4 regions of the Clostridium cochlearium genome follow, and region 4 is predicted to be linked to each of the others. Evidence: predicted binding sites of a transcription regulator. Region 4 holds the regulator's gene; each other region holds the start of a gene.
The links. Region 4 encodes Rex, which represses fermentation and respiration genes when NADH is low (regulators of the CRP and FNR family bind a similar motif). Its sites were predicted from a motif close to ATTGTTAANNNNTTAACAAT; they were not measured.
Positions count from the first base shown of each region.

Region 1 (8,065 bases), 390 kb from region 4:
ATATGAAATAGATATATCAAAAGAACCAGGTAATAGAATTATGAATTTAAGAAAAATGGATGACTCACCAGTAAAAGATACAGATACTTTTAAATTAGTAGTAAATAATTATAGAGCTAGCTCACAACTCTTAAATCCTAAAAGTGAAATATTTAAAGATGGAAGTTTACCAAAAGTTATAGAAAAAGATGCAGTATCAGCTACTCCAATAAGAGATCTAATAGGAAAATATATAAAAGAAGTAAAAAAAGGAGTACTAACTCCAAAAATGAACAATAATTGGAGGATTACTGGAAACAATTGGGATGCACAAAAAAGAAGCCAAGTTGTAAAATTAATAAATGGAGATAAAATAAAAATTCCTCAATCTGAAGATGGAAGAACTCCAAATGTAGCATCAGTTACAGAAAAAGACTTAGAAAATTTCATAATATCAAAGCCAGAAGATAAAAAGCCAATAGACAAGAAACCAATTAAAAAGCCAGAAAATAAGAAAATCATATATACAGTTAAAAAGGGAGATTGTTTATATTTAATAGGTAAGAAATATAATATTTCCTATGATAAAATAGCAAAAGCAAATAATATTAAAAATGTTAATTTGATATTTATAGGACAAAAATTAGTAATACCAGTTCATTAAATAAAGGAGCATATATTGTGTAAAAATTTTCACACAATATATGCTGTTTATTATTTAAATACTTTATTTTTTAATTTAAGTCCGGTAGGTGTTGTTGCAAGACCACCTAAAGCAGTTTCTCTAAGTTCCATAGGCAGTTGTCTTCCTACTTTATACATAGCTGAAACTGTGTCATCAAAAGGTATAGCACTTTTTACTCCAGCCATAACCATGTCAGCGGATGTAAGGGCACTTACAACGCCAGCAGCATTTCTTTTAGCACAAGGTATTTCTACAAGACCTGCAACAGGATCACATACTAATCCTAATATATTTTTTATAACTATAGCAGCTGCATCTAAAGATTGTTCAACAGTTCCACCCATAAGTTCTACAATGGAAGCTGCGGACATAGCAGCAGCAGATCCACATTCAGCTTGACATCCTCCTTCAGCTCCTGCTAAAGTAGCATTTTTAGCTATTATAACTCCTACAACTGAAGCAGTAAATAATGCTTTAACTAATTCCTCATCAGACTTATTTAAAGCTTCTCCAGCAGAAAGCAGTGCAGCAGGTAATATACCACAAGAACCTGCGGTAGGACAGGCTACAATTTTACCCATAGCAGCATTTACTTCGGAAGAAGATAATGCCCTAGCCATGGCTTTAACTATAACAGGCCCTGTCAATGTTTTTTCACTTTGAGAGTATTTATTTAATTTATAAGCATCTCCACCAATAAGCCCACTTACAGACTTGACTTCTTTTTCTAGACCTAAATTTGCAGATTGTTTCATAACCTGAAGAGTTTGATTCATTTTATCTATTAAAAAATCTTGGCTCTTCCCGCTTTCTTCAATTTCAATACTTAATCCGTATTCCCATATTTTTAAATTTTTTTCTTTACATATATTTATTAACTCTAAACCAGTATTAACAAACAATTAAACCTCTCCTTCCCCCATTGGATTTATTATTTTTATACTATGTATTTCTGGAATTTCTTTTAGTTTTTCAATAGTAGCTTGAGGGATTACATTATCTGTTTCTAAAGCCATAGTAGCCATAGACCCTTTACCATTTCTATATAATTTCATAGTGCCTATATTTAAATTGTCTTTATACATAATTGTACTAATTTTAGAAATTACTCCAGGAGTGTCTTTATGTTTAGTCATTAGAGTAGGATAATCTCCTTTAAACTCAACTTCTTGACCATCTATATCAAAAATAACTATATTTCCACCACCTATAGAAGAACCAATTACAGAAGTGGTTGAGTTATCTTCTTTTGTAATAACAAATTTAACTGTATTAGGATGTACATTTTCTAACTCTACTTCAGAAAAACATATTTCTAGTCCTTTTTCCTTAGCAATTTTAAAAGAGTCTTTTAGACGATCGTCCCAAGGATCCATTCCTAGAATTCCAGCAACTAAAGCTTTGTCAGTTCCATGACCTTTGTATGTTTTAGCAAAGGAACCATGTAATTGAAAATCTACTTTTTTTATTTTCTCACCAGCAATAGATGCGGCTAATTTTGCAAGTCTTGCTGCACCAGCAGTGTGAGAACTAGATGGACCTATCATTATGGGGCCAACTATATCGAATACACTAAAATTTCTACTCATTAAAAAATCCTCCTTATAGAATTTATAAATTGGGCTCCAATACATTATAGACTATTTTTTGCAATAAATAAATCCCATGAGGAAATCTCATGGGATTTATATGTTAATTTGTAATTTATTTAATTTCTTCAGTTTCTTCTATGGTCATTAAAGAATTAAGAAATTCAAAATAATCTAAGGAATTATCTTTATTTGTTTCTGGTAGAGATACTTTTATACTATTGTCATTTATATTAGACATAGAATTGTTAAAGTTTATCTTCATTCCAATTTCTCCATTAGCAGTAGGAATAAAGTTTTTAAAGTTAACATTTATATCTATAACTCCTTCAGAAGATATAGGAATATTTTTGTCATCTAGATAAAACTTCATTTTTATGCCATCATTACCTAATAGATTTAAAGATTTAAATCCATCTATTGCTTTGTGCATAGCTAAAGAATTTCTAGGACTATTGCCTAATAGATTATCTATACTATTTTGTATTTCTTTTTTCATTTCTATCATTTCATCTTTATTTAATCCTTCAAAGTTCATAGATTCCATATATATATTCATATAAGATTTAATGAAAGTTGCAACTTCTTTATCCTCAAATATATTTAATATACTATTTCCACTATATCTTAGAAGAGTAGCTAAATTTTCATTATTTAAAGCTATTGAATAACAAGTTGTTTTTCTTCCGTCTTTTAAAGTAACGTTACCTTCATTTTTAACTACATCTAAATTAGGATTAAATTCAGAAGCAAATCTAAGAGAGATTTTTTCTAAAAGTTTTTCATTATCTTTTAAGAAAGATATTAATTTATCTGTATCCATACTAAATCCTGCTTTGCTTTCTTCACCAGGTATGGACATATTAAATGGATCTAATGTTATATAATCTTTATTTTTTAATTGGTCAAGAGATTTATCTTCTACATCTTTAAGTAAATCCTTTGGTATACCATAGGTTATTTTCATTTCTGGTTTTGCTTTATTTGAAACATTGGTATAAGCCCACATAGGGAAAGATAAATTTTTGTCTTTCATTGAACCACCTAATTTTAAATTAGCAGTGAATTCTTGTTTAACTTCATTTTCTGAAAGGGCTTCTAATTTACCATTAGTTTTAACAGTTATAGTATCTCCTATTTCCTTAGTGAAAGCATTAAAACCTGTTTGAATATCACTAGGAAGATTTTTAGAAGTAAATTTTATAGTAACATCAGACTGAGTTGCACAATTTTTTATTTCTTCAGCTTTTGCTAATTTATCCATAAATTCACCAGTAGCTTTTGAAGGTTCTTTAACTGAATTTAAGATACCTTCTATTGATTTATTTACGGAACCATTTAATCCAAGTATGAAAAAGTTTCTATAATTTGTAGAAGCTAAATAATCTTTTTCATTTTGAAAGTTCTTGTTATTAGTAAGTATTATAGGAGCATTATATTTACCTGCAAGAGCACTTCCAGATAAGGCATCTGCAAAATCCATGCCTGATGCTACAAAAGCATTATTAGATTTTATGTTAAATGCTTTATTTATAAGAATATTTGTTTCAAATCTATCATTACCATATATTCTAACAACATCATCTATTTTTAAATTCTTATTTATTTTATATAATTCTTCTTGAACCTTTTGAGAAATTAGATTTTCTGATCCTATTATATATACTTTTGATGGTTGTAATTTAGCTAATTGAGCTTTTAAATTACTTGGTATAGTATCTTTAGTAGTCATTATAACAGGATAGTCTTTTATTGCAGATATACTAGAAACACTTAAGGAATCTGCAAATCCATATCCATTAACTAAGAAAACAGGGGTACCCTTTGGGGCATTTATTTCATTTAAAACACTATTATTTGTTTCAAATCTATCTTTACCGCTTAATCTTTTAAATTTAAAGCCTGATTTTTTTACACGAGTTTCAACATCTTTGTTTATAGATGCTTCTCCACCAAGAAAATAAACAGTTCCAGACTTACTTAAATGCTTGTCTATATAACTAAAAGCATCTTTGTATTGACTATTACTGCCTCCTACTAAAAGTATAGGTGCATTTAATTTTTTTGATAATAAACTTGATACCAAAGCATCAAAAGGACCATTACCACTAGCTAAAATTACTTTATCTATGGTGCCATTTGAATATTTTTCAGCTATAAATTTAGCAGTTTCATAGCGATTTTTTCCTCCCAATCTATTGTCTACTTTAGCTTGAACCATAGATAAATTTGTAGTAGCAATTATGGTTGCTAAAGCAGCAGAAGAAAGGGCTTTATTAAATTTTTTCATTATAGAACCTCTCCTTTACCAAAAATTAATAAATAATACATTATAACTTAATTATTATATATATACACCTATATGACAAGGGATTTATGAAGAATTTAAGAAATAAAATAGTTATTTTATAAGATTGATAAAAAATTAACTATATGATAAAGTTGACTAGGGAGGGTTTTTTATGATTGAAATAAGTATATGTGTTGGAAGTGCCTGTCATTTAAAAGGAGCACCTTATATAATAAAGAGCCTTGGAAAATTAGTAGATAAATATAATGTAAAAGATAAAGTTAATTTAAAGGGAGAATTTTGTATGGGGGATTGTACCAAAGCTGTATGTGTAAGAGTTGAAGATAAAATTTATTCCCTTAATAAAGAGAATGTTCAAGAGTTCTTTCAAGAAATTATATTGAGGAGGATAGAAAAATGACGTATATGGATTTTTCTATGTCCAATTGTAAAAACTGCTATAAGTGTTTAAGATATTGTCCTGTAAAAGCAATAAAATTTGAAAATGAAAAAGCTAATATAGTGCAAGAAAGATGCATAAATTGTGGACATTGTTTAGAAATTTGCCCTCAAAATGCCAGAAGAATTTATAGTGATTTACCTATAGTTAAAAATGCTATATTGGCAAGAAAAAAAATAGTAGCTACTATAGCTCCATCTTTTTTTGGACATTTTGGAGAGAGCTATGGAAAAGTTTTATCTGCTTTAAAAAAATTAGGATTTAGTGATCTTCAAGAAACAGCTTTAGGTGCAGAAATTGTAACTAAGCTTTACCATGACTATATAAAAGGTACCAGTAAAAACAACTATATAACCACCTGTTGTCCATCTGTTAATCATTTAATAGAAAAATATTTTAGTGAACTTATAGATTACGTTATACCTATAAATACACCTATGATGGCTCATGGGAAAATAATAAAAAAACTTTATGGAGAAGATACATTTACAGTTTTTATAGGGCCTTGTATAGCTAAAAAATCAGAAGCTGATAATTACTTACTAAATGATAGGTTTATAGACGCAGTACTTACTTATGAAGAAATAGAAGAATGGATAAAAGAAGAGAATATAGATTTAAATAGTGAAAATCATATAGAAACCACTAATATAGCTTTTAAAAAAGGAAGAAGATATGCTATACATGGTGGAATAATACAGGCCATAGGAAATATTGAGGGAAAGAAATTAAAAAAAATATCTATTAGTGGAATAGAAGAGTGCATAGAAATTTTTGAGAGTATGAAAAAGGGATATTTAAAAAATACCTTAGTTGAAGTTAGTGCTTGTAAAGGCAGTTGTGTAGGTGGACCCCATTCTATAAAAAGAAATGGAGAATATTTCAAAAAATTATCAAGCATAAAAGAATATGTAAATAAGAAAGAAAATAATAAAATTAAAAGGTATATACAAGTTCCAAAGGATATAGATTTTACTGTAAAGTTTATGCCTAAGAACATTGAGGATAAAGTGACAACAGAAGAAGAAATAGAAAAAATAATGAACAGTATGGGCAAGTATAGTGAGGAAGATGAGCTAAACTGTGGTGTTTGTGGATATGATACATGTAGAGAAAAAGCTATAGCAGTTTATAATGGTATGGCTGAGACAAATATGTGTCTTCATTATATGCGAAATAAGGCAGAAAGTATGAGTAACTTTATATTTGAACACTCTGGTACTTGTGTTTTAGTATTAAATGGAGAATTAAAAATAAAGGAAATAAATCCAGCAGGAGAAGAAATGTTTACAGTGAAGGCCGAAAATGTTAGAGATAAGTCTATATCTGTATTAATGAATGAGGAAGATTTTAGAGAAGTAAAAAATACAGGAAAAAGCATAATAGGTAAAAAAATAATAGTGTCACAATATGATTTGGTTTTTATTGAAAACATTGTTTATTTACCTAAACAAGATATAATTGTAGCTTCTATGGCAAATATAGTGGAAGAAGAAAAAAATAGAAAAGAACTTTTAAAAGTTAAGGAGAACACTTTTAATGCAGCTCAAGAAGTAATAGAAAAACAGATGAGAGTAGCTCAAGAAATAGCAAGTCTCCTTGGTGAAACTACTGCAGAAACTAAAATCACATTAACTAAGTTAAAAAAGGTGGTGGAAGGAGAAGAAGGTGAAATTAGATGAAGATTTTTATAGATGTTGCTCACTGTAGTTTAACAAAATATGGAGAAGAACTTTGCGGAGATAAAGTGGAGATTGTAAAACTACCTCAGTGTACTATAATAGTTCTTGCAGATGGATTGGGAAGTGGAGTTAAGGCGAATATTTTGGCTACTTTAACTACTAAAATATCCGCAACTATGCTAAAAGAAGGGGCAGATATCTATGAAACTTTAGATACTATAGCTAGTACTTTGCCTGTATGTAAAGAAAGAGAAATTGCCTATTCCACATTCACATTAATAAAAATTAGTAATGAAGGCAAAGTATATATGGCTGAATATGATAATCCTAAAGCATTTATATTAAGCGGAAAACAAGAAAAAAATATTGGGAAAAAGAAACTAATAATAAATAATAGAAAAATCTATGAAAGTACTTTTAATGTTAAACCTGGTGACTCTATAACAATAGTAAGTGATGGAATAATTCATGCAGGCTTAGGAAATACCATGAATTTTGGATGGACATGGGATAATGTGTTAAATTATATACAAAGAAATATAGAAAATAAAAACGATGCCCACAGTATAGCAAAGGATTTAGTAGAAGTTTGTTGGGATTTATATGGTCATAAACCAGGAGATGATGCAACAGTGGTCAATATAAAAATAAAAAGACCAGAATATGTAGATTTATTTACAGGACCTCCTAAAAATAGAGAAAAAGATGAAGAGATAATAAGTAAATTTATAAATAATAGAGAAGGGAAAAAAATAATTTGTGGTGGAACTGCTGCTAACATCGCATCAAGAGAATTAGGTAAAAAACTTATAGTTGATTTAGATTCTTTTAGTGAAGATATACCACCTATAGCATTTATGGAAGGATTTGATTTAATTACAGAAGGAGTTATTACATTAAATAAAACCATAGAAATTATAAAAGAGTATAAAAAATCCTTATCTTTCCCAGGTAAATATTATGAAGTGAGTAAGGAGGATGGAGCTAGTAAATTAGCACATATATTATTGCATGAATGTACTCATTTAAATATATGGTCAGGAAAAGCTGTAAATCCTGCTCATCAAAATCCAGATTTACCAGTGGATTTAGGAATAAAACTAAAATTAGTAAAGGAATTAAAGGAACTTTTAAAATCTTTAGGGAAAGAGGTAAATTTAATAGAATTTTAAAATAAAGAGAACTTACTAAATTGCTGGCAAGTTCTCCTTAAATTTTAATTAATCTCTTTTCACATAGCTTGTATGAAGTAATTTATGAGCTTTTTCACCATAAGGTTCTCCTAAGAATTCATCATATAATTTTTTTATAAAAGGATTTTCATGAGACTTCCTTATTATTTTATTTTGATCTTCTCTGTATAGGGCTTCAGCTCTTTTT
Region 1 is NZ_LT906477.1:1,709,434-1,717,498, reverse strand. It holds gene CKV72_RS08425 (5'-nucleotidase C-terminal domain-containing protein) at 1-643, shown strand, start outside; gene sdaAA (L-serine ammonia-lyase, iron-sulfur-dependent, subunit alpha) at 694-1,566, opposite strand; gene sdaAB (L-serine ammonia-lyase, iron-sulfur-dependent subunit beta) at 1,567-2,253, opposite strand; gene CKV72_RS08410 (cell wall-binding repeat-containing protein) at 2,369-4,543, opposite strand; gene CKV72_RS08405 ((2Fe-2S) ferredoxin domain-containing protein) at 4,716-4,964, shown strand; gene CKV72_RS08400 ([Fe-Fe] hydrogenase large subunit C-terminal domain-containing protein) at 4,961-6,685, shown strand; gene CKV72_RS08395 (SpoIIE family protein phosphatase) at 6,682-7,857, shown strand; gene CKV72_RS08390 (NADH-dependent [FeFe] hydrogenase, group A6) at 7,906-8,065, opposite strand, start outside.
Region 1: the regulator Rex is predicted to act here: its motif matches at 4,667-4,686, upstream of CKV72_RS08405 ((2Fe-2S) ferredoxin domain-containing protein).

Region 2 (8,065 bases), 800 kb from region 4:
TCAATAATAGAATCTCTTTTATTTGCCAGTGGAGAACCCTTAAGTTTAAAAGATGTAAGTGAAATAATAGAATTAAATGTTGTAGAAACTAAGGGGATTTTAGAAAAAATGATAAGAGAATATGATAATAAAAAAAGAGGCATAAAGCTAATAGAAATAGAAAAGAAATATCAATTAGTTACAAAAGAAGAAAATAGTTCTTTTATAGAACAACTTTTAAAAACTAATAATAGCCAATCTCTTTCTCAAGCAGCTTTAGAGACATTATCTATTGTGGCCTACAAACAACCTGTAACAAGGGTAGATATAGATGAAATTAGAGGAGTTAAAAGTGATAGAGCACTGCAAACCTTAATTCAAAAGAACTTAATTAAAGAAACAGGTAGATTAGAGGTGCCAGGAAGACCTATACTATATAGTACTACAGAAGAATTTTTAAAACATTTTGGTTTGGAAAGCATAAAAGAACTTCCAAGTTTAGAAGAGTTTTTAGAGGAGTTTGAAGAGGAAAAGCTTTGAAGAATGAACAATTAATAATGAACAATTAAGGATATTTTTCTTCGCTTTGCTCTGAAAAAATTTAACTTTATTTTCAAGGCTCGTTTGCTGCGCTAAATATCGCTTTTTATGATAAGAATCGTTAAGATAAAGTTTAATATCGTAGTTATTTACTATATAAAAAATATAGCCTTAGAAGGTGATTTCTAAAGCTATATTTTTTATATAAAGGGATTTATTCATTAATATCATCAATATTAATGGAGTCTTGGGAATCTTCCTGATTATTTGAGGAAGATTTATTTTTACACACATCTTTAAACATATCTACAAGTTGTGGTACCGTATCTATTATTTTATCGTAAGGATTTGTTTGGTTTACAGGTAATAGCCTTACAGAACCAGACTTAATAAATAAAAATGCTACAGGTTTTAGTGATACTCCTGCTCCAGAACCCCCACCAAAGGGATATTTTCCTAAATCTGAACTAACAGAAGAATTATATTCACTTCCACCGGAAGCAAATCCGAAGGAAACTTTAGAAATAGGTATAATGGAAGCCCCATCAGGAGTTAGAATTGTATTTCCCACAATGGTATTTACATCTACCATGTTTTTTATGTTTTCCATAGTGTTTTGCATTAAATTTTCTATTGGATGATTTTCCACTATGTATTACCTCCTTTTTAATTTATTACTTTATAAGTAAATAAACATATATATACATAATTTTAGCTATACTCATGAAAAATATACTCTTTATTTCAAAAGTAAATATTCTTTTGTTAAAATGAGGTTTTATGTTAAGGTTTTCTTTTTTTATAGTAAAATAAGGAGTCATTACTCCTAAAATAACGGGGTAAATGGAATAAAATATTCCATAAGAAACAGCAGTTACATATGCATCTTCGAAGCCATAGTCTAAATCTATTTCAAGTTTTAATTTTGGTTTTGAGGATGTGTTTTTTAAATATCCTAAAATACTTTTAAAAGAAAGTTTTTGTTTACTTTCTTTTTTTCTTATTTTTTCCGCAGAAAAATTTTTATTAATATCTTTTAATTTTAATCTATCTAAAGAAAATACTTTATTACCTATTTTTAAAGACAAGGTATTTTCCCAATATGTTATGTAAATTTTTATTGGAATAGGAATAAATAAAAGAATGATTAAAGATAATATTAGTATAAGAGCTATGTACATAAAATTCATCCTCCATATAATATTAGAAATTATATCCCAACGGAGAAAAAATATACAAAAATGTGGAATAATAAATTAATGATCAATAAAATTTATATAAAAACAATAATAAGAAGAGGTGTATTGTAGGTGAGGTTAAAAAAAATACTTTTATATTTTATATGCTTTATAGTTACTATAAATATAAATACTTATGGAGTTTTAGCAAATTCAGAATTAAATAAAGAAGAAAATAAATTAAATGTAAATGCTAGAGCCTATATAGCTTTGGATTCTGAATCTAAGGTAGTTTTAGCAGAAAGAAATTCAGAAATTATTATGCCCATGGCAAGTACTACTAAAATACTAACAGCCTTAGTAACTTTAAAATATGGAGAATTAGATAAAATGGTAGAAATATCTCCTAAAGCAGCATCTATAAGAGGATCTGTTGTGGGATATAAAAAAGGAGAGAAGATATCATTAAAGGAACTTTTATTTGGATTAATGCTTAGATCAGGAAATGATGCAGCAATAGCAATAGCAGAGGGAGTAGCTGGTAGCCAAGAAGAATTTGTTAAACTTATGAATGAATATGCAGCAAGTTTAGGTCTTATTGATAGCCATTTTTGTTCACCTCATGGATTAGATAGCGAGGAACACTACTCAACAGCATACGATTTAGCTATACTTACATCAGAAAGTAAAAAGCATCCTCTATTTCATGAAATAGTTAGCACAAAAGATATTAGCAAAGGAAAGTATGGTTTTTCAAGGGATTACCATAATATAAATAAAATACTTTGGCAGCTTCCAAATGCTACAGGAGTTAAAACAGGATACACTGGAGGGGCTGGTAAATGTCTTGTAAGTTCTGTAGATATTTCAGGAAGGGAAGTAATAATAGTGCTTTTTAATTGTCCAGGGAGATGGAAAGAGACTATAAAAATAAACAATTATGTTGAGAAAAATTATGAATATAAAAAATTGTATTCTAAAGGGGAAGTTTTAGCTAAAGCTCCTAAAGATAAAAAAGATATGGAAGTTATATGCAAAGAAGATATAATAATTCCGACAGAAAAAGGAGTTAAATATAATGTAAAAATTAATGTACCCAATGAAATAAACAATAATGTATACAAGGGAGATAAAATTGGAAGCATAAATGTATTTAAGGAAGATAAACTCATATTTACAGAAAATCTTGTAGCAAAGAATAATTATAAGGTACCTATCTTAAAAAAATCTTTTTTCTTAAAAGATTTTTTTAGATAACAATTGACAGTTAGTAAAGAGTTTAGAAAGTTATTTATTCTTAACTCTTTACTAACAAAGGTTTCCACCAATAATAAATATTTGATATAATAATTTTGTATGTATGTTTAAAAAGGAGTGGAAACTTATGAAAGAGTTATTAATTGACATTTGGAGAGGAGACATTTAAATTAAATGAAATCAAAATTAAGAGATAAAGTAACCTTAAAAATAAAAATTACTTTGTATGTATTTACTATATTGGTAACGGTTATTTCAATTATAGGTTATTTATCCTTTAAAGAAATGAAAAACCTTATAGAAAAAGAACGATCTAAAGAAGTTTTAAGATTAGCTCAAACTTTAGCTATGACTGATGAAATAAAAAGAAATTTAAATAAAAAAGATTCTCTAGCTCTTCAGTATTATGTTGAAAGAGTAAGATTAAAAACCAATGTAACTTTTATTGTAGTAATAGATATGGAGGGCATAAGATATTCTCATCCTATAGAAGAAAATATAGGAAAAATAATAAAGGGTGGAGATCATGTAGAAGTAATTAATTCGGGAGAATCTTATGTATCAGAGGCTGAGGGAACTTTGGGAGTATCTATTAGAGGATTTGCACCAGTTTACAAAGATGGAGAACAAATAGGGGCTGTATCTGTTGGAATATTAAAAGGAAATGTAAACTTAGAAGTTTACAATAATCTTTCAAAATTCATTCCCTTTATTTTACTAGGATTAATTACAGGAATATTAGGAGCTTATTTATTAGCTTATAGCATAAAAGATAGTATTTACGGATTGGAACCTAAAGAAATAGCACTATTATTAAGTTTAAAAGATGCTATATTAGAAAGTGTAGAAGATGGAATTATTGCTGTTGATAAAAGTGGTAATATTTTGAACTATAATAAAAGTGCAGAAAAACTCCTAGGTATAAATAATAAAGATTTAGGAAAAAGTGTGCTTAATTATATGTCAGACGAAAGTATATTAGAGGTTTTAAAAACTAAAGAGCCTTTAATGAATGTAGAAAATAAAATAAAAAATGGGACAACCCTTATGTGTAATTATAGTATATTGGAAGATAAAGAAGAAAATTTTATGGGATTAGTTATTACTTTTGAAGATTTAACAAGAATTAAAGAACTTGCAGAAGAATTAACAGGAGCAAAAAAAATACTTTGGTCCCTAAGAGCACAAAATCATGAATTTATGAATAAACTTCATACCATATCTGGTCTTATTCAAATAGAAGAATATGATATGGTGGTAGATTATATTTCTGAATTGGCATATAAAAGAGGAGAAATAAGTGAACTAATAAATGAAAATATAAAAATCGTACCATTACAGGGGCTTTTACTAGCAAAATACAATAAATGTGAAGAAGAAAAAATAAATTTTATTATAAAAGAAAGTAGTTCTTTAGAAAAACTTCCAATAAAAATGAATTCTGAAGAAATTTGTTCTATAGTAGGAAATTTAATAGACAATTCTATAGATGCAGTAAAAGTTGATGGCACTGGGAAAATAGAAATAGAAATTAGAAATGATGATAAAGAACTATTTTTAATGGTAAAAGATAATGGAGTGGGTATTTCAAAAGAAATTGATGATAAAATATATTTAAAGGATACTTCAACTAAGCCTGGTAGTAGAGGATTAGGTATGTATATAGTGAAAAATATAATAGAAGATAAGTTTGGAAATATACAATTTATTTCTAATAAATGTGGAACAACTTGGTTTATAAATATACCTATGAAAGGAAATAGTACATATGATAAATGTAATGATAATTGAAGATGATCCAATGGTTATGGAAATCAACTACAGATTTTTAAAAAAAATAGAGGGATTTAAAGTTTGTAAAAAAGCGAGTAACTTAAAGGAAGCTTATGAATATATAGTATCAGAAAATAACTTAGATTTAATTCTTTTAGATATATATCTTCCAAGAGAAAATGGACTGGAGTTTCTTAAAAAATTAAGAAAAGATGAAATAAAATTAGATGCTATAATAATAACAGCAGATAGAAGCAAGGATTCTTTAAAAGAAGCTTTAATGTATGGTGCTATTGATTATATCATAAAGCCTTTTACTTTTAATAGATTTGAAGAAACCTTTAAAAATTACAGAGATAAATATATAAAATTAGAAAATGTAGAAGAATTAGAACAAACAACAATAGATAAATTAATAAGCAATAAAAATTATGAGGAATATGAAAAAAAGGATATATTAAAAAAAGATGATCATTTAACTAAAGGGTTAAATAAATTTACCTATGAAAAGATTTGGAACTATATATGTAAAAGTCATAATTATTTTACTGCAGAAGATATTTCAAAAAAGCTTGGTATGGCTAGAATAACTATAAGAAAATACTTAGAGTATATGCAGAGAGAAGGTAAGTTAGATTTTAAGTTAGAGTACGGTAAAGTTGGAAGACCTAAGCATAAGTATAAAGTTAAATAAAGTTGAGAACAAAATGAACAAAAATAACAATATTTATTTAATATTGAAAAGTTATTAATTTAACAATAAACTGTAATTAAATGAAGAGATTTGACAAAATAAAGGGAGGATTGCCAAATGAATTTTAAAAAGCTTACAGCTATAGTAACTACAGCAATGCTTACTATGGGAATTATGGCAGGCTGTGGTGGAAATACTAAAACTACAAGTACAAGCGAAGGTAAAAATGAAAAAACTGATGTAGTAGTTATTGGTGCAGGAGGAGCAGGTCTTGCTGCTGCAGTAGAAGTAAAAAATGCAGGAGCAGATGTAATTGTCTTAGAAAAAATGCCAATGGTAGGAGGTAATACTCTAAGAGCTACTGGAGGAATAAATGCAGCCGGAACTAAGTTCCAAAAAGAAAAGAAAATCCAAGATAGCGTAGATACATTTTATAAAGATACTATGAAAGGTGGACATGATAAGGGAGAACCTGAATTAGTAAAACTTTTAACAGAAAAATCAGCAGAAGCTGTAGAGTGGTTAGCTGATTTAGGAGCAGATTTAACTGATGTAGGAAGACTTGGAGGAGCAAGTGAAAATAGAGCACACAGGCCAACAGGTGGTGGTGCAGTAGGATCAGAAATAGTTAAAACTTTAAAGAAAGCTGCAGAAGATAAGAAAATAGATGTAAGAACTATGAATAAAGCTACAGAAATACTTAAAGATGATAAGGGAAATATAACAGGAGTTAAAGCTGTAGATAAAGAAGAGAAAGAATATACAATAGAAGCTAAGGCTGTTATAATAGCTACAGGTGGATTTGGTGCCAGCGAAGAAATGTTTGTAAAATACAATGATAAGTTAAAAGGATTTGGAACTACAAACCATGCAGGTGCTACAGGTGATGGAATTTTAATGGCTGAAAAATTAGGAGCGCAATTAACTCAAATGGAAGAAATTCAAACACATCCTACAGTTGTACCAGAAAAGGGTATAATGATAACAGAAGCAGTTAGAGGTAATGGTGCTATACTTGTAAACAGAGAAGGAAAACGTTTTGTAAATGAAATGGAAACAAGAGATGTAGTATCAAAGGCTATTTTACAACAAGAAGGAAAAACTTCATATTTAGTATTTGATGAAAATGTTAGAAAAAGCTTAAAAGCTATAGAAAAATATATTGAAATGGAATTAACAACAGTTGGAAATTCACCAGAAGATTTAGCTGGAAAATTAAAAATAAATGCTGATGAACTAAAGAAAACAATTGATACATACAATGGATATGTAAAAGCTAAAAAGGATAATGATTTTAATAGAGCTGATATGCCTACTGAATTTGCAAAAGGAAATTTATATGCAATAGAAATAGAACCAGCTGTACACCATACTATGGGTGGAATAAAGATAAATACAAATGCAGAAGTTTTAAATAAGGATGGACAACCTATAAAAGGATTATATGCAGCAGGAGAAGCAACTGGTGGAATCCATGGTGGAAATAGATTAGGAGGAAATGCTTTAGCAGACCTAATAGTATTTGGAAGAATAGCAGGAGAAAATGCAGCAAAATTAGCAAAGTAAAAATTTATGTATTGGGAAGGAAGATCTAATATGAAGAAAAGATTAATAACAGGAATTTTAGCAGTGGCAACAGTTTTAACATTAACAGCTTGTGGAAGTAAAAGTGCATACAAGGATGGAGAATACAAAGCTACAACTAAAGGACACAATGGAGATCTAACAGTTTCAGTTAAAGTAGAAAAAGGTAAAATTACTGATGTAAAAGTAACAGATCATAAAGAAACTGATGGAATATTTGGCAGTGTAGAAGAAAAGGTACTTCCAGAAATAGTTAAGAATCAAGGAACAGAAAAAGTAGAAGCAGTAAGTGGAGCTACAGTATCTAGTAATGCTGTAAAAGAAGCAGTAAATAATGCTTTAAAGGAAGCAAAATAATATAAAATTAATATAATTAAAGGAGATAGACAAATAAATTGTTTATCTCCTTTAAGCATCTTTAGAATAAAAATTACTTATACTTTCACTTATATTTTCTATAGGCGTTTTTTCTTTAGTAGATATGAAGGATACTTCACCATCTTTTATAATTAAAACACCTGATACATATACATTTGAACCTAGATATAAACCTAAGTTTTTATTTTTTCTATCTTTATTTCTCATAAATTTTTTGATTTTATTACAGTTTTCAGATGTTCCATAGGTAAAGGAAATATTAATTAAAGGTATTAATATAATATTTTCTACTTTTATTTCATTCCCAATTATTATATTTTCATCAAAAGAATCTTGAAATTCTTTTATAAAAGCATCTATATTATTTAAATTCAATTAAAACAATCCTTTCTTTTAATTAATAGTGAATAAAACATTACATATTATAATTATCCCATAATTGTAATATATTATATCAATGAATTGTACTATTTATAAAATATTTGATATAATAAATTTAGCTTATTTAGAATATTAGAAAATTAACGGGGTGAGTTACTATGAATAAAATAAATGAAGATTTAACCATGGAGAATATGATGGAAGAAATAGACAAAACTATGAAAAAAATTAGAGAAAGGGACATTGTAAAAGGAAGAATAATATCTGTATCTGAAGATGAGGTACTAGTGAACATAGGATA
Region 2 is NZ_LT906477.1:1,301,999-1,310,063, reverse strand. It holds gene scpB (SMC-Scp complex subunit ScpB) at 1-519, shown strand, start outside; gene ytfJ (GerW family sporulation protein) at 734-1,168, opposite strand; gene CKV72_RS06395 (DUF2953 domain-containing protein) at 1,194-1,700, opposite strand; gene CKV72_RS06390 (D-alanyl-D-alanine carboxypeptidase family protein) at 1,830-2,954, shown strand; gene CKV72_RS06385 (ATP-binding protein) at 3,129-4,745, shown strand; gene CKV72_RS06380 (response regulator) at 4,723-5,421, shown strand; gene CKV72_RS06375 (flavocytochrome c) at 5,539-6,987, shown strand; gene CKV72_RS12400 (FMN-binding protein) at 6,994-7,362, shown strand; gene CKV72_RS06365 (spore germination protein GerW family protein) at 7,414-7,758, opposite strand; gene rpsA (30S ribosomal protein S1) at 7,923-8,065, shown strand, end outside.
Region 2: the regulator Rex is predicted to act here: its motif matches at 5,469-5,488, upstream of CKV72_RS06375 (flavocytochrome c).

Region 3 (8,065 bases), 840 kb from region 4:
TAGAACACTAAAAACCTTATTCACCCCTATATATGGTGTGAATAATGAAGTAATAGGAACTCTTAGCTCAGGAATAGATTTTGAAAATAATAGTAAACTTGTAGAATCTGTTTCTAATTTAGCAGAAGTTATAAAACAAATTACAGAAAGTATTAACCAAGTTGCTCAATCGGCAGGTAGCCTAGCAGATTCAGGACAAGACTCTATTGAAAAAGTAAATGAATTAACTAATAAGCAAAAAGATACAGCCCAAATTTTACAAATTATAAAAAATATTGCCAGTCAAACAAATTTACTAGGATTAAATGCAGCTATAGAAGCTTCTAGAGCTGGGGAAAATGGTCGTGGATTTGCAGTAGTGGCAACAGAAGTTAGAAAATTATCAGAGCAGTCTCAAGAATCCGTAAAGAATATTGAAGCAATATTAAAAGAAATGACTGATAGTGTAAATGATATTAATAATACTATAGGAAATGTAGGTGCTATAAGCCAAGAACAAGCAGCAGCTACAGAAGGTAAGCGTCAAAGTTTTAGCACCTTTAATAATTCCAAGAATAGTATTAAAATATCCTAGTAAGGCAAGAATATGCTTTACTAGGATTAATTTATTTTTTATCTTTAATTTTCATATTTTCAGGAATCTTATCATTCCAAGGCATAAGATTCTCTAAGCTTTCGCTATCGTATATATCTATCTTTGATAGATTATCAAATAGATAGACTAAGTACCTTTCTACAACTAAATTATTAGCCTTGGCAGTTTCAACAATACTATAAATATTGCTACTTGCAGTTGCACCCTTAGCAGTGTTAGCAAATAAGAAATTTTTTCTTCCTATAACGAAAGGCTTAATTGCTCTTTCCGCAGCATTATTATCAACTTCTAGAGAACCATCTAATAATACATTTTTTAATCCTGGTAAATGCTTTTTAGCATACTCAAGTGCCTTACCTAACGGACTTCTTGGAAGAGCATCTTTTATTTCTCTTTCAACATAATCAATAAAGTTATCTATAATTGGAGCTAGTTTCTCAGTTCTTATTTTAAATCTAATATCATAATAATTTTCATCATTTGAATAAGATTCTCTAAGTTCTTTTTCAAGTTTATAAATTTGCTCACAATAATTAAACCCTATTACTCCTCTAGAATTTTTTAGGGCTTCTTCATCTAAATCTACTATTATATTATGAAAATATCTTCTTATGTGAGCCAAGCAATATACTCTTGTAGCTCCGCTAACGGAATTGTATCCATTATATCCATCCGTTTGGAGAAAACCTTTAAAATCTCCTAAGAAATTTTTAGGGCAAGAGCTTGATCTAGTGCTTTGGTAATCATATAAGATCACAGGCTTAGAGTTAGTATTACTCATATATAACCACATGTACTTTTTAGATTTAGAATCTTTGCCATTATCATTAATTACTTTAAGAGTAGTTTCATCAGCATGAATGTAATTACGGCTAAGCAATTCTTTTTTCATATGGTTATATATCGGCTCTAAAGCATCTGCTGCAGACATAGTCCAATTGCATAGAGTTTGCCTTGAAAGAGTAGCTCCCATCATATCAAAGTAAGTTTCTTGCCTATATAGTGGCATTGCATGTTGATATTTAAGTATTAGAGTATGTGCAATTAACTCATTTGAGGCCATGCTATTATAAAAAATTGTTTTAGGGGCTTCTGGTGAAATTATTTTACTTTCACCAGTGGCTCTTTCGCATGTTTTACAAGCGTAGCTATAAATAACATGATCCTCAATTATTAATTTAGCAGGAATGTATTTAACAATCTCTTTTCTAGATTTAACTCCGATAGGAGTAAGCTTTTTACCACATTCTCTGCAGTTAAGATCCTCACCTTCTAATTTATGTTCAACAACAACTCTTTCCAAATTAGCTAAATTATCTTTCTTTCCAGTATAATTGCTTTTCTTAGCTCTTTTATATGTAATTTCCTCTAAAGTAGGTTCTTCTACCTTTGAATCACTATGTTTTTCAGCCTCGTTAAAAAAAGATAATTGATTAACATCTACTTGTTCACTGGATGCTCCAAATATCTTTCTATTTCTATTAGATATAACACCTTTTAAGAATTCTAATTCATTTTTAAGTTTTCTTATTTCTTCATCTTTTGAGCTTAATTCTTTATCTTTTTCATTAATTTCATTTTCCATTTTTTCAATTAATGCTTTTGTATTTTCATCAAGCTCATTAGTTAAAAATTCGTGACTCATAGTTACCCCTTTAGCTTTATTTGATATTTCTATTATACCACAAAACCCTTGAAATTACTATACTTCAAGGGTTCAAAGTTGATATTTTTTTAATAATAGTTACTTGCTTTTACAGGTTTAAATTTAGATTTTGTTCTTACTTCATAGCCTTTTAAAAGCCAACGTAATTCATCAATATTAATCTTTAATGCATCGGCAGCTGTCGCTGGCCATTTGAAGCGATTAGCTTCTAAACGGTGATAATATAGCCAAAAACCTTCGTCAAAGTGAAGAATTTTTAATTTATCCATTTTCTTGTTGCAAAAAACAAATAGTGCTTTATCAAAAGGATCTAACTTAAATTGGTTTTGCACTATCATAACTAAACCATCAATACTTTTTCTTAAATCCGTATAACCGCAGGCAAGATAGACTTTTTCTACCTTATCTATATTTAACATTTTAGAATTAACTCCTTAATTATTGCTGTTATTAAAGTAGCTTCGCTAACAGGAATAAGGATATTAGCATTGCCTACATTAATTTTTACTTCTTTTAATGTAGATTTATTTTCTTTAGTATTATCAACTTTACTATTCAAAGAAATAGGCTGAAAAACAGGTTCTTTACTTTCAATTGCCTTTTCTACTCTTTTTTTATGGTAATAAAATTGACTCTTATTAAGGTTATTCTCAGCACAGAAATCTTTCACTGTTATTGTATCTTTAACAGAGTTAAATTTATTTAAATATTCCTCCCAAGCATCATTATCTAATTTTTTATACATAAGTAAACCTCCCATTGATAATCTTTTACTTAAGTTTATCAATGAGAGGGTATGTTTTCTAGATACTTAATTTTTGACGCTTACTACAGAAGAAATATTATCTAGTACAGAAGAAATTAACGACACCATTAATGAACTAAAAGTATTTGTACAAAGATATCAATAATTTCATAAAATGTTGTGTACAAGCTAACATTAAAAAAGGAACCATCAAAATAATGATGATTCCTTTTTTAATATTAAATTGCTACTGTTTTATTTAGCCTTTGCTGCATTTTCACCAGCTATTTTACCAAATACTGTTATATCAGCTAAGGCATTTCCTCCTAAACGGTTGCTGCCGTGTATGCCACCTGTTACTTCACCTGCAGCATATAATCCTGGAATTACTTTTCCATCTTTACCTAACACTTCAGCATTTTTATTGATTTCAATACCTCCCATAGTATGATGAACTGTAGGCATACGAGGTCCTGCATAAAATGGTGCAGTATCTATTTTTTTATCAAATAAAGTTCTTCCAAAAGAATCTTTACCACTATCTACTGCTTTATTAAATTCTTCTACTGATTTTACAAGATTTGCAGGATCAACCTTAATCTTTTTAGCTAACTCCTCTAAGGTATCTGCTTTAAATGCTCTGCCTTGTTCTATAAGTTCTTCTATAGTTTCATTAAAGTTGTTAGTTGTTTCAGGTGTTGGATAATTTTTATGATCAAGAACTACCCACATATAAGCATCTTCTTGTTCTAAAAGTGCCTTTGTCATAACATCTCTACGAGCACCTTCGTCTACAAAACGCTTTCCAGATTTATTTACAAATATACGATTTTCAACACCTTGTTCAATATTTCCGCTTAAACTTCCAGTGTTAGGATCACCCATTGGTAATAATTGAAGGTTTTCCATACCAACAAGGTTTGCCCCAACAGCTTCTGCTAAAACTATACCGTCTCCTGTAGCTCCTGGATGATTTGTACTTTTAACTTTAGTAAGTGAAGGCCAAGTTTTATTATATTTATCTACCATCTTGCTATTACCAGCAAATCCACCTGCTGCTATAACTACTCCATTTTTAGCATGTATAGTAAGATTTTCTTCTAATCCCTTTGCCTTAATTCCTACAGCTTTACCATCTTTCATTATAATTTCTGTTGCTTCTGTATCTAGTAGTACTTTAATACCATCATTTTTATCAATATATTTAGAATAAGTATCTATAAATCCTGTTCCTACTGGAGATGATGGCTTATGAGCTCTTGGCCACATTCCTCCTAAAACAGTAAATACTTTATCATTAAATTTCATACCTAAACCTTCTAACCATTCAACAGCAGGATAAGCATTTTCCACAAGAGTTCTTATTAATTCAGGGTTGCCTAGCTTGTCTCCTCCTTCATAGGTTTGAGTATAGTGTTTATCTATAGAATCCTCAATTCCTTGTGCCTTTTGTCTTTTTGGGTCTACTGCATTAAATGCTCCTCCTGAAAGAATTGTATTTCCACCAAGTCGTGGCATTTTTTCAACAAGTATAACCTTTGCACCTTTTTGGTTTGCAGATACTGCTGCTGCAAGTCCTGCACCGCCTCCACCAATTACTACTACATCAGTATTATGTTCCACAGCTTTTCTAGATACTTCTTTCTTTTCTTTTTTAACCTTTAAAGCCTCCATGTCTACTTCTGATTGTTTTAAGGCATTAGTAACTGCTGAGATAATAGCATGACTAGTAACTGTTGCTCCTGATATTGTATCTACAGCTAAACTTTGATCATTAATAATTGCCTTAGGTATTCTTTCTATGGCTGGATCTGAAATACCTGGAGTTTCTTTATGTTCAAGCATTTTAATTTCTTTTATGGACTCTTTGTCCACTGTAACTTCTAATTTAAGCTCACCATTATGTCCCTTTGAGGTTCCTTGATATGTGCCTGGTTTAAATGATATTCCCTTTTTATCATCCTTAGATTGACAACCAATTAATGATGTCACTAGTGTAAGGCAGAATACCAAACAAAGAATTTTTTTTAATGATTTTAATTTTTTCATGTTTTTCCCCCTATCTTTACAGTACGTAGTCGTTTTCAAATATATAGTAAACTACCTATATTTGGACTTACATGATTATTGTACCTAATTGTTAATATTCTGTCAATATTATATTTATTTTGGTAACATTTAACATTAAAAGAGATAATTCCACTTTAAGAATTATCCCTTTTATTTAATCACCTATTTAATATCCATATAGCACAATTTAATATTCCTGCAAAGCTTACCCATATAGCATAAGGTATCATTAAATAGGCTGCTATTTTATCCAATTTATAAAATTCAAATATAGATAATAAAATGAATACAAGTAATATTAATAATTCTAAAAAAGCAAATCCATAAAGTTTAAATCTAAAAAATATAATTGCCCATAAAAAATTTAAGGTTAGCTGTATAATAAAATATATAACTGATTTATTTATATTTTCCCCTTGTTTTCCTTTTATTATTATTCTATAAAAAGCTAGTGCCATTAAAAAATATAGTATACCCCAAACTATAGGAAATATCCAACCTGGTGGAGAAAAAGATGGTTTTACAAAATCATTATAAGTATTTTGATTAGACATGCCTAATCGTCCTGATAAAAAACCAACTCCCTGTATAAATATAATAATTAATAAAAGTAATCCTATATTCTTTTCTTTACTTGACTTAACCATTTCACTCCTCCATTTTTATTAATTATATTATATATAACCAATATAATAACTACAAACTTCTCTTAATATTAACTATATTCTATTAACAAAGTTTCATTCCATGGCATTAAATATAGTATATGTTATAAAGGAGTTGTATATAATGGGAGGTTTCAACTGTGCAAGTCCTGAGGAATTATCCTTTATTGCTAATATAATAGCTCTGGAATTATCTGCTGGGAAAAGTGCTGATGAATTAAATGTTCTTGGAAATCTTATTGTTGCAATTGGTAGCCTTATGTTGGTTATGGCAGCTCAAAAACAAAACCTTGAAAGTTTATCTAAAGATAATAACAATAAAAAAAGAGGTAGTTCTAGTTAAAAGCTACCTCTTAAATAAATTATTTAATTAATTTACATACATCATTTGCAAATTGTACAGGATCTTCTATTGGAAGTCCTTCAATAAGTAAAGCTTGATTGTATAGTAAATTTGAAATCATTTTTAATTTGTCTTTATCATCTTTAAAAGCACTTTTAATTGTATTAAACATATCATGATTTGTATTTATTTCTAATATTTTATCAGCCTTTATATTTTCATTATTAGGCATCATACTAAGTACTTTTTCCATTTCAATTGATATATCTGAAGCATTAGCAAGACAAACTGGATGACTCTTTAATCTTTTAGATGCTCTAACTTCTTTTACTTTTCCATTTAAAACATCCTTCATAAATTCAAATATTTCTTTATTTTCATCATTTTCCTTTTGGTCATCTTTTTCTTCAGCCTCAAATCCTAAATCCTTACTATATACTGATTTAAATTCTTTTTCTTTGTAATTCATAAGCATTTTAATTGCAAATTCATCTACTTCATCAGTGAGATATAGTATTTCATATCCCTTATCTCTAACCATCTCTGTTTGAGGTAATTTTTCAATTTTATCTATATTTTCTCCTGGAGCATAGTATATATATTTTTGATCTTCTTTCATACGAGAAATATATTCATCTAATGTTACAAGTTTCTTTTCAGTAGAGGAATAAAACATAATTAAATCTTGTAATGTATCTTTGTTAGCTCCAAAATCTGAATATATACCATATTTTAATTGCCTTCCAAAATTGTTGTAGAATTTAATATAGTCTTCACGATGATTTTTAAGCATGGATAAAAGTTCACTTTTTATTTTTTCCTTTATATTTTTTGCAATAAGTTTAAGTTGTCTATCATGCTGTAGTAATTCTCTTGAAATATTTAAAGAAAGATCTTCTGAGTCAACTAAACCTTGAACAAAACTAAAGTAATCTGGCAATAGATCTCCACACTTTTCCATTATCAATACACCATTTGAATAAAGCTCAAGTCCTTTTTCAAAATTTCTTGTATAAAAATCATATGGTGTTGTAGATGGTATAAAAAGTAGTAATGTATATGACACTAACCCTTCAACCTTTGATCTAATTGATTTTAATGGCTTATCATATCCAAAATGTTTATCCATATAAAATCTTTCGTAATCTTCAGTTTTCACTTCATTTTTATTCTTTTTCCAAATTGGAATCATGCTATTTAAAGTTTCATCTTCAATATAATCTTCATATTCGTCTTTAGTTCCTTCTTTTAATTTGCTTTTCTTCATATGCATTTTAATTGGATATTTTATAAAATCTGAATACTTTTTAACTAGATTTTTTATAGTATATTCTTCCAAAAATTTATCATAATTTTCATCATCAGTATTTTCTTTTATTTTTAATATGATTTCAGTACCAACTTCATCTTTTTCGCATTTTTCAATTTCGTAGCCCTCTACTCCTTTTGATTCCCATTTATATGCTTCATTAGAATCCATAGAACGGCTTTTTACAATAATTTTATCCGCTACCATAAATGCAGAATAGAATCCAACTCCAAATTGACCTATAATATCTATTCCCTCTTTTTGTTCCATTTCATTTTTAAATGCAAGGGATCCACTTTTAGCAATAGTTCCAAGATTATTTTCTAACTCTTCCATAGTCATACCAATACCTGTGTCTATAATTGTAAGAGTTCTTTCTTCTTTATTTGGTAAAATTCTTATGTAAAAATCTTCTTTATTAAAACTTATATTCTCATCAGTAAGTGATCGATAATATCTTTTGTCAATAGCATCACTTGCATTGGATATAAGTTCCCTTAAGAATATTTCTTTATTTGTATAAATTGAGTTAATCATTAAATCTAGTAATCTTTTTGACTCTGCTCTAAATTGTTTTACTGCCATTTTATCATTTCCTTTCATTATAATTTATTAAAATATGAAAGGCCCATGCCTTTTTAAGCTTTTTATTAGCACTCTTCTTTATTGAGT
Region 3 is NZ_LT906477.1:1,257,447-1,265,511, forward strand. It holds gene CKV72_RS12525 (methyl-accepting chemotaxis protein) at 1-574, shown strand, start outside; gene tnpC (IS66 family transposase) at 606-2,240, opposite strand; gene tnpB (IS66 family insertion sequence element accessory protein TnpB) at 2,330-2,680, opposite strand; gene tnpA (IS66 family insertion sequence element accessory protein TnpA) at 2,674-3,006, opposite strand; gene CKV72_RS06185 (flavocytochrome c) at 3,262-5,055, opposite strand; gene CKV72_RS06190 (TspO/MBR family protein) at 5,235-5,723, opposite strand; gene CKV72_RS06195 (hypothetical protein) at 5,866-6,084, shown strand; gene htpG (molecular chaperone HtpG) at 6,104-7,978, opposite strand.
Region 3: the regulator Rex is predicted to act here: its motif matches at 5,143-5,162, upstream of CKV72_RS06185 (flavocytochrome c).

Region 4 (8,065 bases):
AAAAGAACAGGTGTTTTTACTCTTATATTTTCGTATCCATCTTCCCAAGCTCTTCTAACTTTTAATTCTTCTCCATCTACTTCAACTTTTTCTACATAAGTAATTTGAGGTAGATCTAAGTTTTCTGCTATTTCAGGTCCAACTTGTGCTGTATCTCCATCAATAGCCTGTCTTCCAGCGAATACTATATCATAGTCTAATTTTTTGATAGCTGCGCTTAGGGCTGTTGATGTAGCTAATGTATCTGCTCCTGCAAAAGCTCTGTCAGATATTAATATAGCTTCATCTGCTCCCATTGATAACGCTTCTCTTAAAACGTCTTCTGCTTGTGCTGGTCCCATTGTTATTACTGTTACCTTTGCACCATTACTTTCTTTTAATTTTAAAGCTTCTTCTAATGCATTTTTATCGTCTGGGTTCATTATTGATGGAACCCCTTCTCTTATAAGTGTTCCTGTTACTGGATCTATTTTAACTTCTGTAGTATCTGGAACTTGCTTTATGCAAACAACTATATTCATGTACTTTGACCTCCTTATTATCTAAATAAGCTTCCTGAAATAACCATTTGTTGAACTTGTGAAGTTCCTTCATATATTTCAGTTATCTTAGCATCTCTCATCATTCTTTCTACTGGATAATCTTTTGTATATCCATATCCACCAAATAATTGAACAACTTTAGTAGTTACATCCATAGCAACATTAGCTGCATGTAATTTTGCCATTGCAGCTTCTACTGAATATGGTAATCCATTTTGTTTTCTCCATGCTGCTTGATAAACTAAAAATCTTGCACTTTCTATTGCAACTTTCATATCTGCCATCATCCAAGATAATCCTTGGAATTTATAAAGTTGTCTTCCGAATTGTTTTCTTTCTTTCATGTATGTTATAGCTTCTTCTAAGGCACCTTGTGCTATTCCCAAAGCTTGAGATGCTATTCCTATTCTTCCTCCATCTAGAGTCTTCATAGCAATTCCAAAGCCTCTTCCTTCTTTACCTACCAAGTTTTCCTTTGGTACCTTAACATCTTCAAAAATAAGTTCTGTTGTTGAAGATGCTCTTATACCCATTTTATCTTCAACTTTTCCTATTGAGAATCCAGGCATTCCCTTTTCAAGTATAAATGCTGATATTCCTCTAGTTCCTTTACTTCTATCAGTCATAGCAAACACTACAAATACATCTGCTACTCCACCATTTGTTATAAATATTTTTGATCCATTTAATAAATAATGGTCTCCCATATCTATTGCTATACTTTGTTGTCCTGCTGCATCTGTTCCTGCATTAGGTTCTGTTAATCCAAAAGCTCCTATTTTTTCTCCCTTTGCTAATGGAACTAAGTATTTTTGTTTTTGTTCTTCTGTTCCATGTTCATATATTAAACTTGCACAAAGAGATGTATGAGCTGATACTATAACTCCTGTTGTTGCACATGCTTTTGATAATTCCTCAACAGCTATGATGTATGATAATACATCTCCACCTGCTCCACCATATTCTTTTGGAATTGGAATACCCATCATACCAAGTTTAGCCATTTTTTCAACGTTTTCCATAGGGAATCTTTCTGTTTCATCAATCTCTGCGGCAATTGGTTTTACTTCATTTTCAGTAAAATCTCTTACCATTTGTCTTACAAATTCTTGTTCTCTAGTTAATGCAAAATTCATTTATTCCTACCTCCTATCTATTTTTGAAGCATTTATCTTTTCTTTTTTCAAGAAATGCTGTCATACCTTCTTTTTGATCTTCTGTAGAGAAGCATTCACCAAATACTTCTGCCTCAAAAGCTATCCCTGTATCTATGTCACATTGTAATCCTCTATTTATAGCTGATTTACATAATTTCACAGCTATAGGGGCATTACTTGCTATCTTATTAGCCATTTTTTTAGCTGTATCTAGAAGTTCATCCTTTTCTACTACCTTATTAACTAATCCTATTCTTAATGCCTCTTCTGCATCGATTATATCTGCTGTATATATTAATTCCTTAGCTACTGCTGGTCCAACTAATCTAGCTAGTCTTTGAGTTCCTCCAAAGCCAGGTGTTATTCCCAAACCAACTTCTGGTTGTCCAAATTTAGCCTTTTCAGAAGCAATTCTTATATCACAAGCCATGGATATTTCGCAACCTCCGCCTAAAGCGAATCCATTAACTGCTGCAATAACTGGTTTTTCTAAGGTTTCCAACTTTCTGAATACTTTATTTCCAAGTGTACCAAATTTTCTACCTTCACTTACAGTAAGATCCTTCATTTCTCCTATATCTGCACCGGCTACAAAAGCTTTTCCTGCCCCTGTAAGCACCACTGCTAATACTTCATCATCTTCTGATAAACAATCAATAGCAGAATCTAGTTCTTTTAGCAGTTCACTATTTAAAGCGTTTAGAGCATTAGGTCTATTAATTGTTAAAACCGCTATTTTACCATCCTTTTCTAGGATAAGATTTTTAAAATCCATAGTATAAATTCCCTCCTACTTTACATGCTTATTAACAAATAACTATTTTATTAATTATTTGTTAATATTATAACAAATACACACAAAAAAAATAACTCCTTTTTCTTAAATATAATTATATACTCTATTCGTTTTATTTTCAATACAAACTTTTACTAAATTTATAATAAATTAAAACTTTCAAATAAAAATAAGGTGCTTGTTATGTTTACAACAAGCACCTTATTTTTATTTGATGACTATCCTTCTTGTTCATTCATCAAATAACTTAATGTTAGTAAGCTTTCACTTAAATGTACATTTTCAACAAAGACTTCCTCTGGAACCTTTAGATCTACAGGAGCAAAATTCCATATTCCTTTTACATTATTTCTAGTTAAAATATCACATACTTTTTGAGCGCTTCTACTAGGGACACATATAATTCCAATATCGATATTATTCTCTTTTAGATAATCTTCTAAAGTATCTATATCTTTTATTTCTATATCTCTTATTTTTAGTCCTACTAGTTTAGGATTTATATCAAAAATACTTTCTAATTTAAATCCAAGTTTTTCAAATTTATTATAGTTGGCTACTGCCTGACCTATATTTCCACCACCTAGGATAATACATTTGTATTCTTTAGTTAATCCTAATATATTGCTTATTTGAGCATGAAGCTCCTTTACATTGTATCCATATCCTTGTTGCCCAAAGTCGCCAAAACAATTAAAATCTTGTCTTATCTGTGATGCTGTAAATCCTATCTTTTTGCTAAGTTCCTTAGAGGAAATCCTATCTACTTCATTTTTCAACAGCTCTTCTAGATACCTATGATATTTAGGTAACCTCTTTATAACAGCCATAGAAATATTTCTTTTTTTATCCATAGTTCACCTCTTAAGTTTAATACCATATTTTTTATAGTTACTAACTGATTATATATTTTATCACAATATATGATTTCATACTATCTAATTATAACAAATTTAAAATACCTCTACAAAATTTTATTTTTACATAGTAGAATATTATAGGTGAGAGGTGAATAAGTAAATGATTATTTTAAGTTGTAAAAACCTTAGCAAAAGTTATGGTATAGATAATATTTTACATAATATATCTTTTAACATAAAAGATGGCGAAAAGGTAGGTTTAATAGGACCTAATGGCTCTGGAAAATCTACATTATTAAAAATATTAGCTAATGAATTAGATTATGATGCTGGTGAAATTTTTGTAGAAAAGAATAAAAAAATTGGATATCTTCCTCAACATTATTCTATAGAATCTTCCAAAACTATATATAACGAAATGTTATGTGTATTTAAAAATCTTATAGACTTAGAGAAAAAAATATCAGAGTTAGAAGAAAAAATGAATGAGCCTTATGATGCTTCTAATGCAGAATATCATGATAAAATTATCAAAAATTATACAACTGCTGTAGAAACATACACTTTAAGAGGTGGATATACTTATAGAGGTGAAATTAATAGAGTTCTAACTGGATTGGGATTTGAAGAAAGTGATTTTCATACTCCTGTAAATATATTAAGTGGAGGGCAAAAAACTCGTTTAGCTCTCTGTAAATTATTACTTGTAAATCCAGATATATTACTATTAGATGAACCTACAAACCATCTAGATTTAGATGCTATAGAATGGTTGGAAGAATATTTAAAAAATCATAAAGGAACTTTGCTAATAATTTCCCACGATAGATACTTTTTAGACTCTGTTACTAATAAGACTATGGAAATTTGTAACAACCAATTTAAATCTTTTGATGGAAATTATACAAAGTTTATGGAATTTAAAAAGAAAGATTATGAAGCTCAGTTGAAAGCTTACTCAGCTCAACAAGCTGAAATCAAAAGACAAGAAGAAATTATAGAAAGATATAGATCTTTTAATAGAGAAAAGAGTATACGAGCTGCAGAAAGTAGACAAAAGGCTCTAGATAAGATAGATAAAATTGATAAACCTATAATGTATTCTAATAGTGCAAAAATAAAATTTAAAGCTTCAATTAAAAGTGGTAATGATGTTCTTCATATAGAAGATTTAGCTAAAAGCTTTGATGACGTAAAACTCTTTAATAATATTAACTTAGATATAAAAAGAGGCGATAAATCTGCTTTAATAGGAGAAAATGGTCGAGGTAAAACCACTCTTTTTAAGATAATAATGGACAAAATATCTGCAGATAAAGGTAAAAAAGTATTAGGCAGAAATGTATTTATAGGATACTATGATCAAGAACAATCTGATTTAGATCCTAATAAGACAATAATAGATGAAGTTTGGGACGCTTTTCCTAATATGACTACTACAGAAGTTAGGAATGCCTTAGCTGCATTTCTATTTACTGGTGATGATGTATTTAAAGAAATATCTAAACTTAGTGGTGGGGAAAAATGTAGAATAAATCTTTTAAAATTAATGCTATCTAAGGCTAACTTTTTACTTCTAGATGAACCTACAAATCATTTAGATATAGTATCAAGGGAAGCCTTGGAAGATGCTATTTTAAATTATGATGGAACTGTTCTTGTAATTTCCCATGATAGATATTTCTTAAACAAAGTTATAGATAAAATATATGAACTAAAAGAAGACGAAATCAAGGAATATTTAGGTAACTATAGCTACTATATAGAAAAAAAGAAAAATCCATCTAGATTTGAATCCTTAGAAGAAAATGAAGGTATGACTAAAACTCAGATTAAAATAGAGAAAAAGAAGAAACGTGAAGCAGAAAAAGAACAAAAACAAATTAAATTAAAAGCTAAAAATATAGAAGAATTAATTGCCTCTAAAGAAAATGAACTATTAAAACTTCAAGAAAAATTATGCTTAGAAGAAGTCTATTCTAATCCTGAAAAATCTCAAGAAGTAAACTTAAAAATACTGGAAATAGAAAAATCCCTAGAAGAACTTTACAATGAATGGGAAAACTACCTATAATGAACAGCTAACAATTATTCATTTAGTTGGTTCCATAACCATTTTAATAGGGGTTTATTTTACAAATTATTTAAGTTCAAATAGTGATAAAAATTTATGTTGTAAAAAAAATACTAACTTAGATGTATCAAAAGAAAAAAGAATTATACCAAAATGATTTAATTCATTTTGGTATAACTCTTTTTCTCATGCTTAAAATTTACTTTCTTTTAGACATTTCACGAGTTTTATCAGTACATTTTCTCATTGCTTCCATTATGGTTCCTCTAAAATTATTTTTTTCTAAAGAGTATACTGCCTCTATTGTAGTTCCTGCTGGTGAACATACCCTGTCTTTTAATTCTCCTGGATGTTCTCCTGTTTCCAATACCATTTTTGCTGCTCCTAGTACAGATTGTGCTGCCATTTTATATGCCTTATCTCTAGGAACACCATCTAATACGGCTCCATCTGCTAAAGCTTCTATAAACATATACACGTAAGCTGGTGAAGAGCCACTTATAGCTGGTATTGCATCCATAAGATCTTCTTCTATTATTTCTACTTTACCAAAGCTTTTGAAAATATTCACTACATCTTCTAAATCATTTTCTGTAATTAATTCGTTATAGCATATAGCACTCATACCTTCCCCTACTAAAGCAGGAGTATTTGGCATAGTTCTGATTATTTTTAACTTCTTTTCAAATGATTCTTCTACATAATCTATAGTTATGCCTGCTCCTATAACAACTATTATCACATCTTTTTTTACGTAATCTTTTATTCCTTGTATAACTTCTCCATACTTATTAGGTTTAACCGCTAAAATAATTATATCTGAGTTCTCTGCTACCTCTTTATTATCTTTTGAAATATTTACATTAAACTTTTCTTTTATGTATTTTAGTTTTTCCTCATCTTTATCACTTACAAATACATTTTCTCCAAAAACTATTTTAGAACTAACAATTCCTGTAATCATAGCCTGTGCCATATTTCCACAACCTATAAGTCCTATATTTTTTTTCATATGTATCCCCTCCATTTTATTTATTTAATTTTAAATTTGGTATAGCATTTAATTTTAAATCTGAAAATTCACCTTTTAAAAATTGAAAATAAGCTGCACTTCCTATCATTGCTGCATTATCTGTGCATAATTTAATGCTTGGAAACAGTATCTTTATATTTCTCTTTTTTCCTTCTTCAACTATTGTATCCCTAAGGCAAGAGTTTGCAGCTACTCCACCTGCCACTGCTATTCTATCTACTTTTTTTATATTAGCAGCTTCCATAGTGTTATCTACTAGGAAGTCAACTACTGCTTTTTGAAAAGATGCTGCTACATCTGCTCTATTTACTTCTTCTTTTTTCATTTCCATAGTGTTTAAATAATTTAAAACCGATGATTTAAGTCCACTAAAGGAAAAATCTAATGTATTTTCTTCATGAAACTTAGCCCTTGGAAACTTTATAGCATCTTTGTTACCTTCTTTAGATAATTTATCTATTTTAGGTCCTCCAGGATATCCTAATCCTATAGCTCTTGCTACTTTATCATAAGCTTCTCCTGCTGCATCATCTCTAGTTTCTCCCATTATTTCATACTCTCCATAGTTTTTAACATACACTATAAAAGTATTACCTCCAGAAACCACAAGACATAAGAAAGGTGGTTCTAAATCTTTATGTTGAATATAATTTGCACTTATATGACCTTCTATATGGTTAACCCCTATTAATGGTTTATTTAATGCATAAGATAGCCCTTTAGCATATTGTAATCCAACCAATAATGCTCCTACTAATCCTGGTCCATAAGTCACAGCTATAGCATCCAATTCTTCATAGTCTACATTAGCTTCTTCTATAGCCTGTTGAACCACTAAAGAAATTGCCTCTATATGTTTTCTAGATGCTACCTCTGGCACTACTCCTCCAAATTTTTTATGTATATCTATTTGAGATGAAATCACATTAGATAAAACTTCTCTACCATTGACCACTACCGCTGCTGATGTTTCATCACAACTACTCTCAATAGCTAATATTTTTATATCTTTTCCCATAAAATTTATACCTCACTTAAACTGTTGTTTAATTTACTTAAAAAATTGTACTCTAAAATAATATGCTATATAATTATATATAATTATCAATAATAATTATACTTTAATAGTATATTCTAATCAATGACTGTTAAAAATATGGGTGGTTTTATATGAATAATTACGCAAAAATAATAGTAAAAGGATCTCCTATTACAAAATCTAATTTTAAACTTTTTAATCTTCAGGGCAGAGCCATACTCCCTTATAATTCTGGTAAATACCATGATAGATATGCTGTATATGAACAAGAAATTGCTTATGAAGCTAGAATGCAAAATCCAAATATAATACTATCTGAATCTTTAATCGCCGTATTAAGGGTGTATTATAAAAGCAAAAAAAGACATCCTGATACTATTAATATCACTAAAAGCATATTTGATGGTATAGAAAAAAGCGGACTTATAATTAATGATGCCCAAGTTCGAAAGATAATAGTAGAAGAATTTTATGATAGAGAAAACCCAAGATTTGAACTAGAACTTTTTGGTGAAAGTTCTTATTGCATAGATTACAATATAAAAAAAAGAGAATCTAATTTAA
Region 4 is NZ_LT906477.1:2,098,034-2,106,098, forward strand. It holds gene CKV72_RS10315 (electron transfer flavoprotein subunit beta/FixA family protein) at 1-521, opposite strand, end outside; gene CKV72_RS10320 (acyl-CoA dehydrogenase) at 539-1,678, opposite strand; gene CKV72_RS10325 (short-chain-enoyl-CoA hydratase) at 1,692-2,474, opposite strand; gene CKV72_RS10330 (redox-sensing transcriptional repressor Rex) at 2,714-3,349, opposite strand; gene CKV72_RS10335 (ABC-F family ATP-binding cassette domain-containing protein) at 3,516-5,429, shown strand; gene CKV72_RS10340 (hypothetical protein) at 5,407-5,586, shown strand; gene proC (pyrroline-5-carboxylate reductase) at 5,629-6,441, opposite strand; gene tsaD (tRNA (adenosine(37)-N6)-threonylcarbamoyltransferase complex transferase subunit TsaD) at 6,458-7,480, opposite strand; gene CKV72_RS10355 (RusA family crossover junction endodeoxyribonuclease) at 7,633-8,065, shown strand, end outside.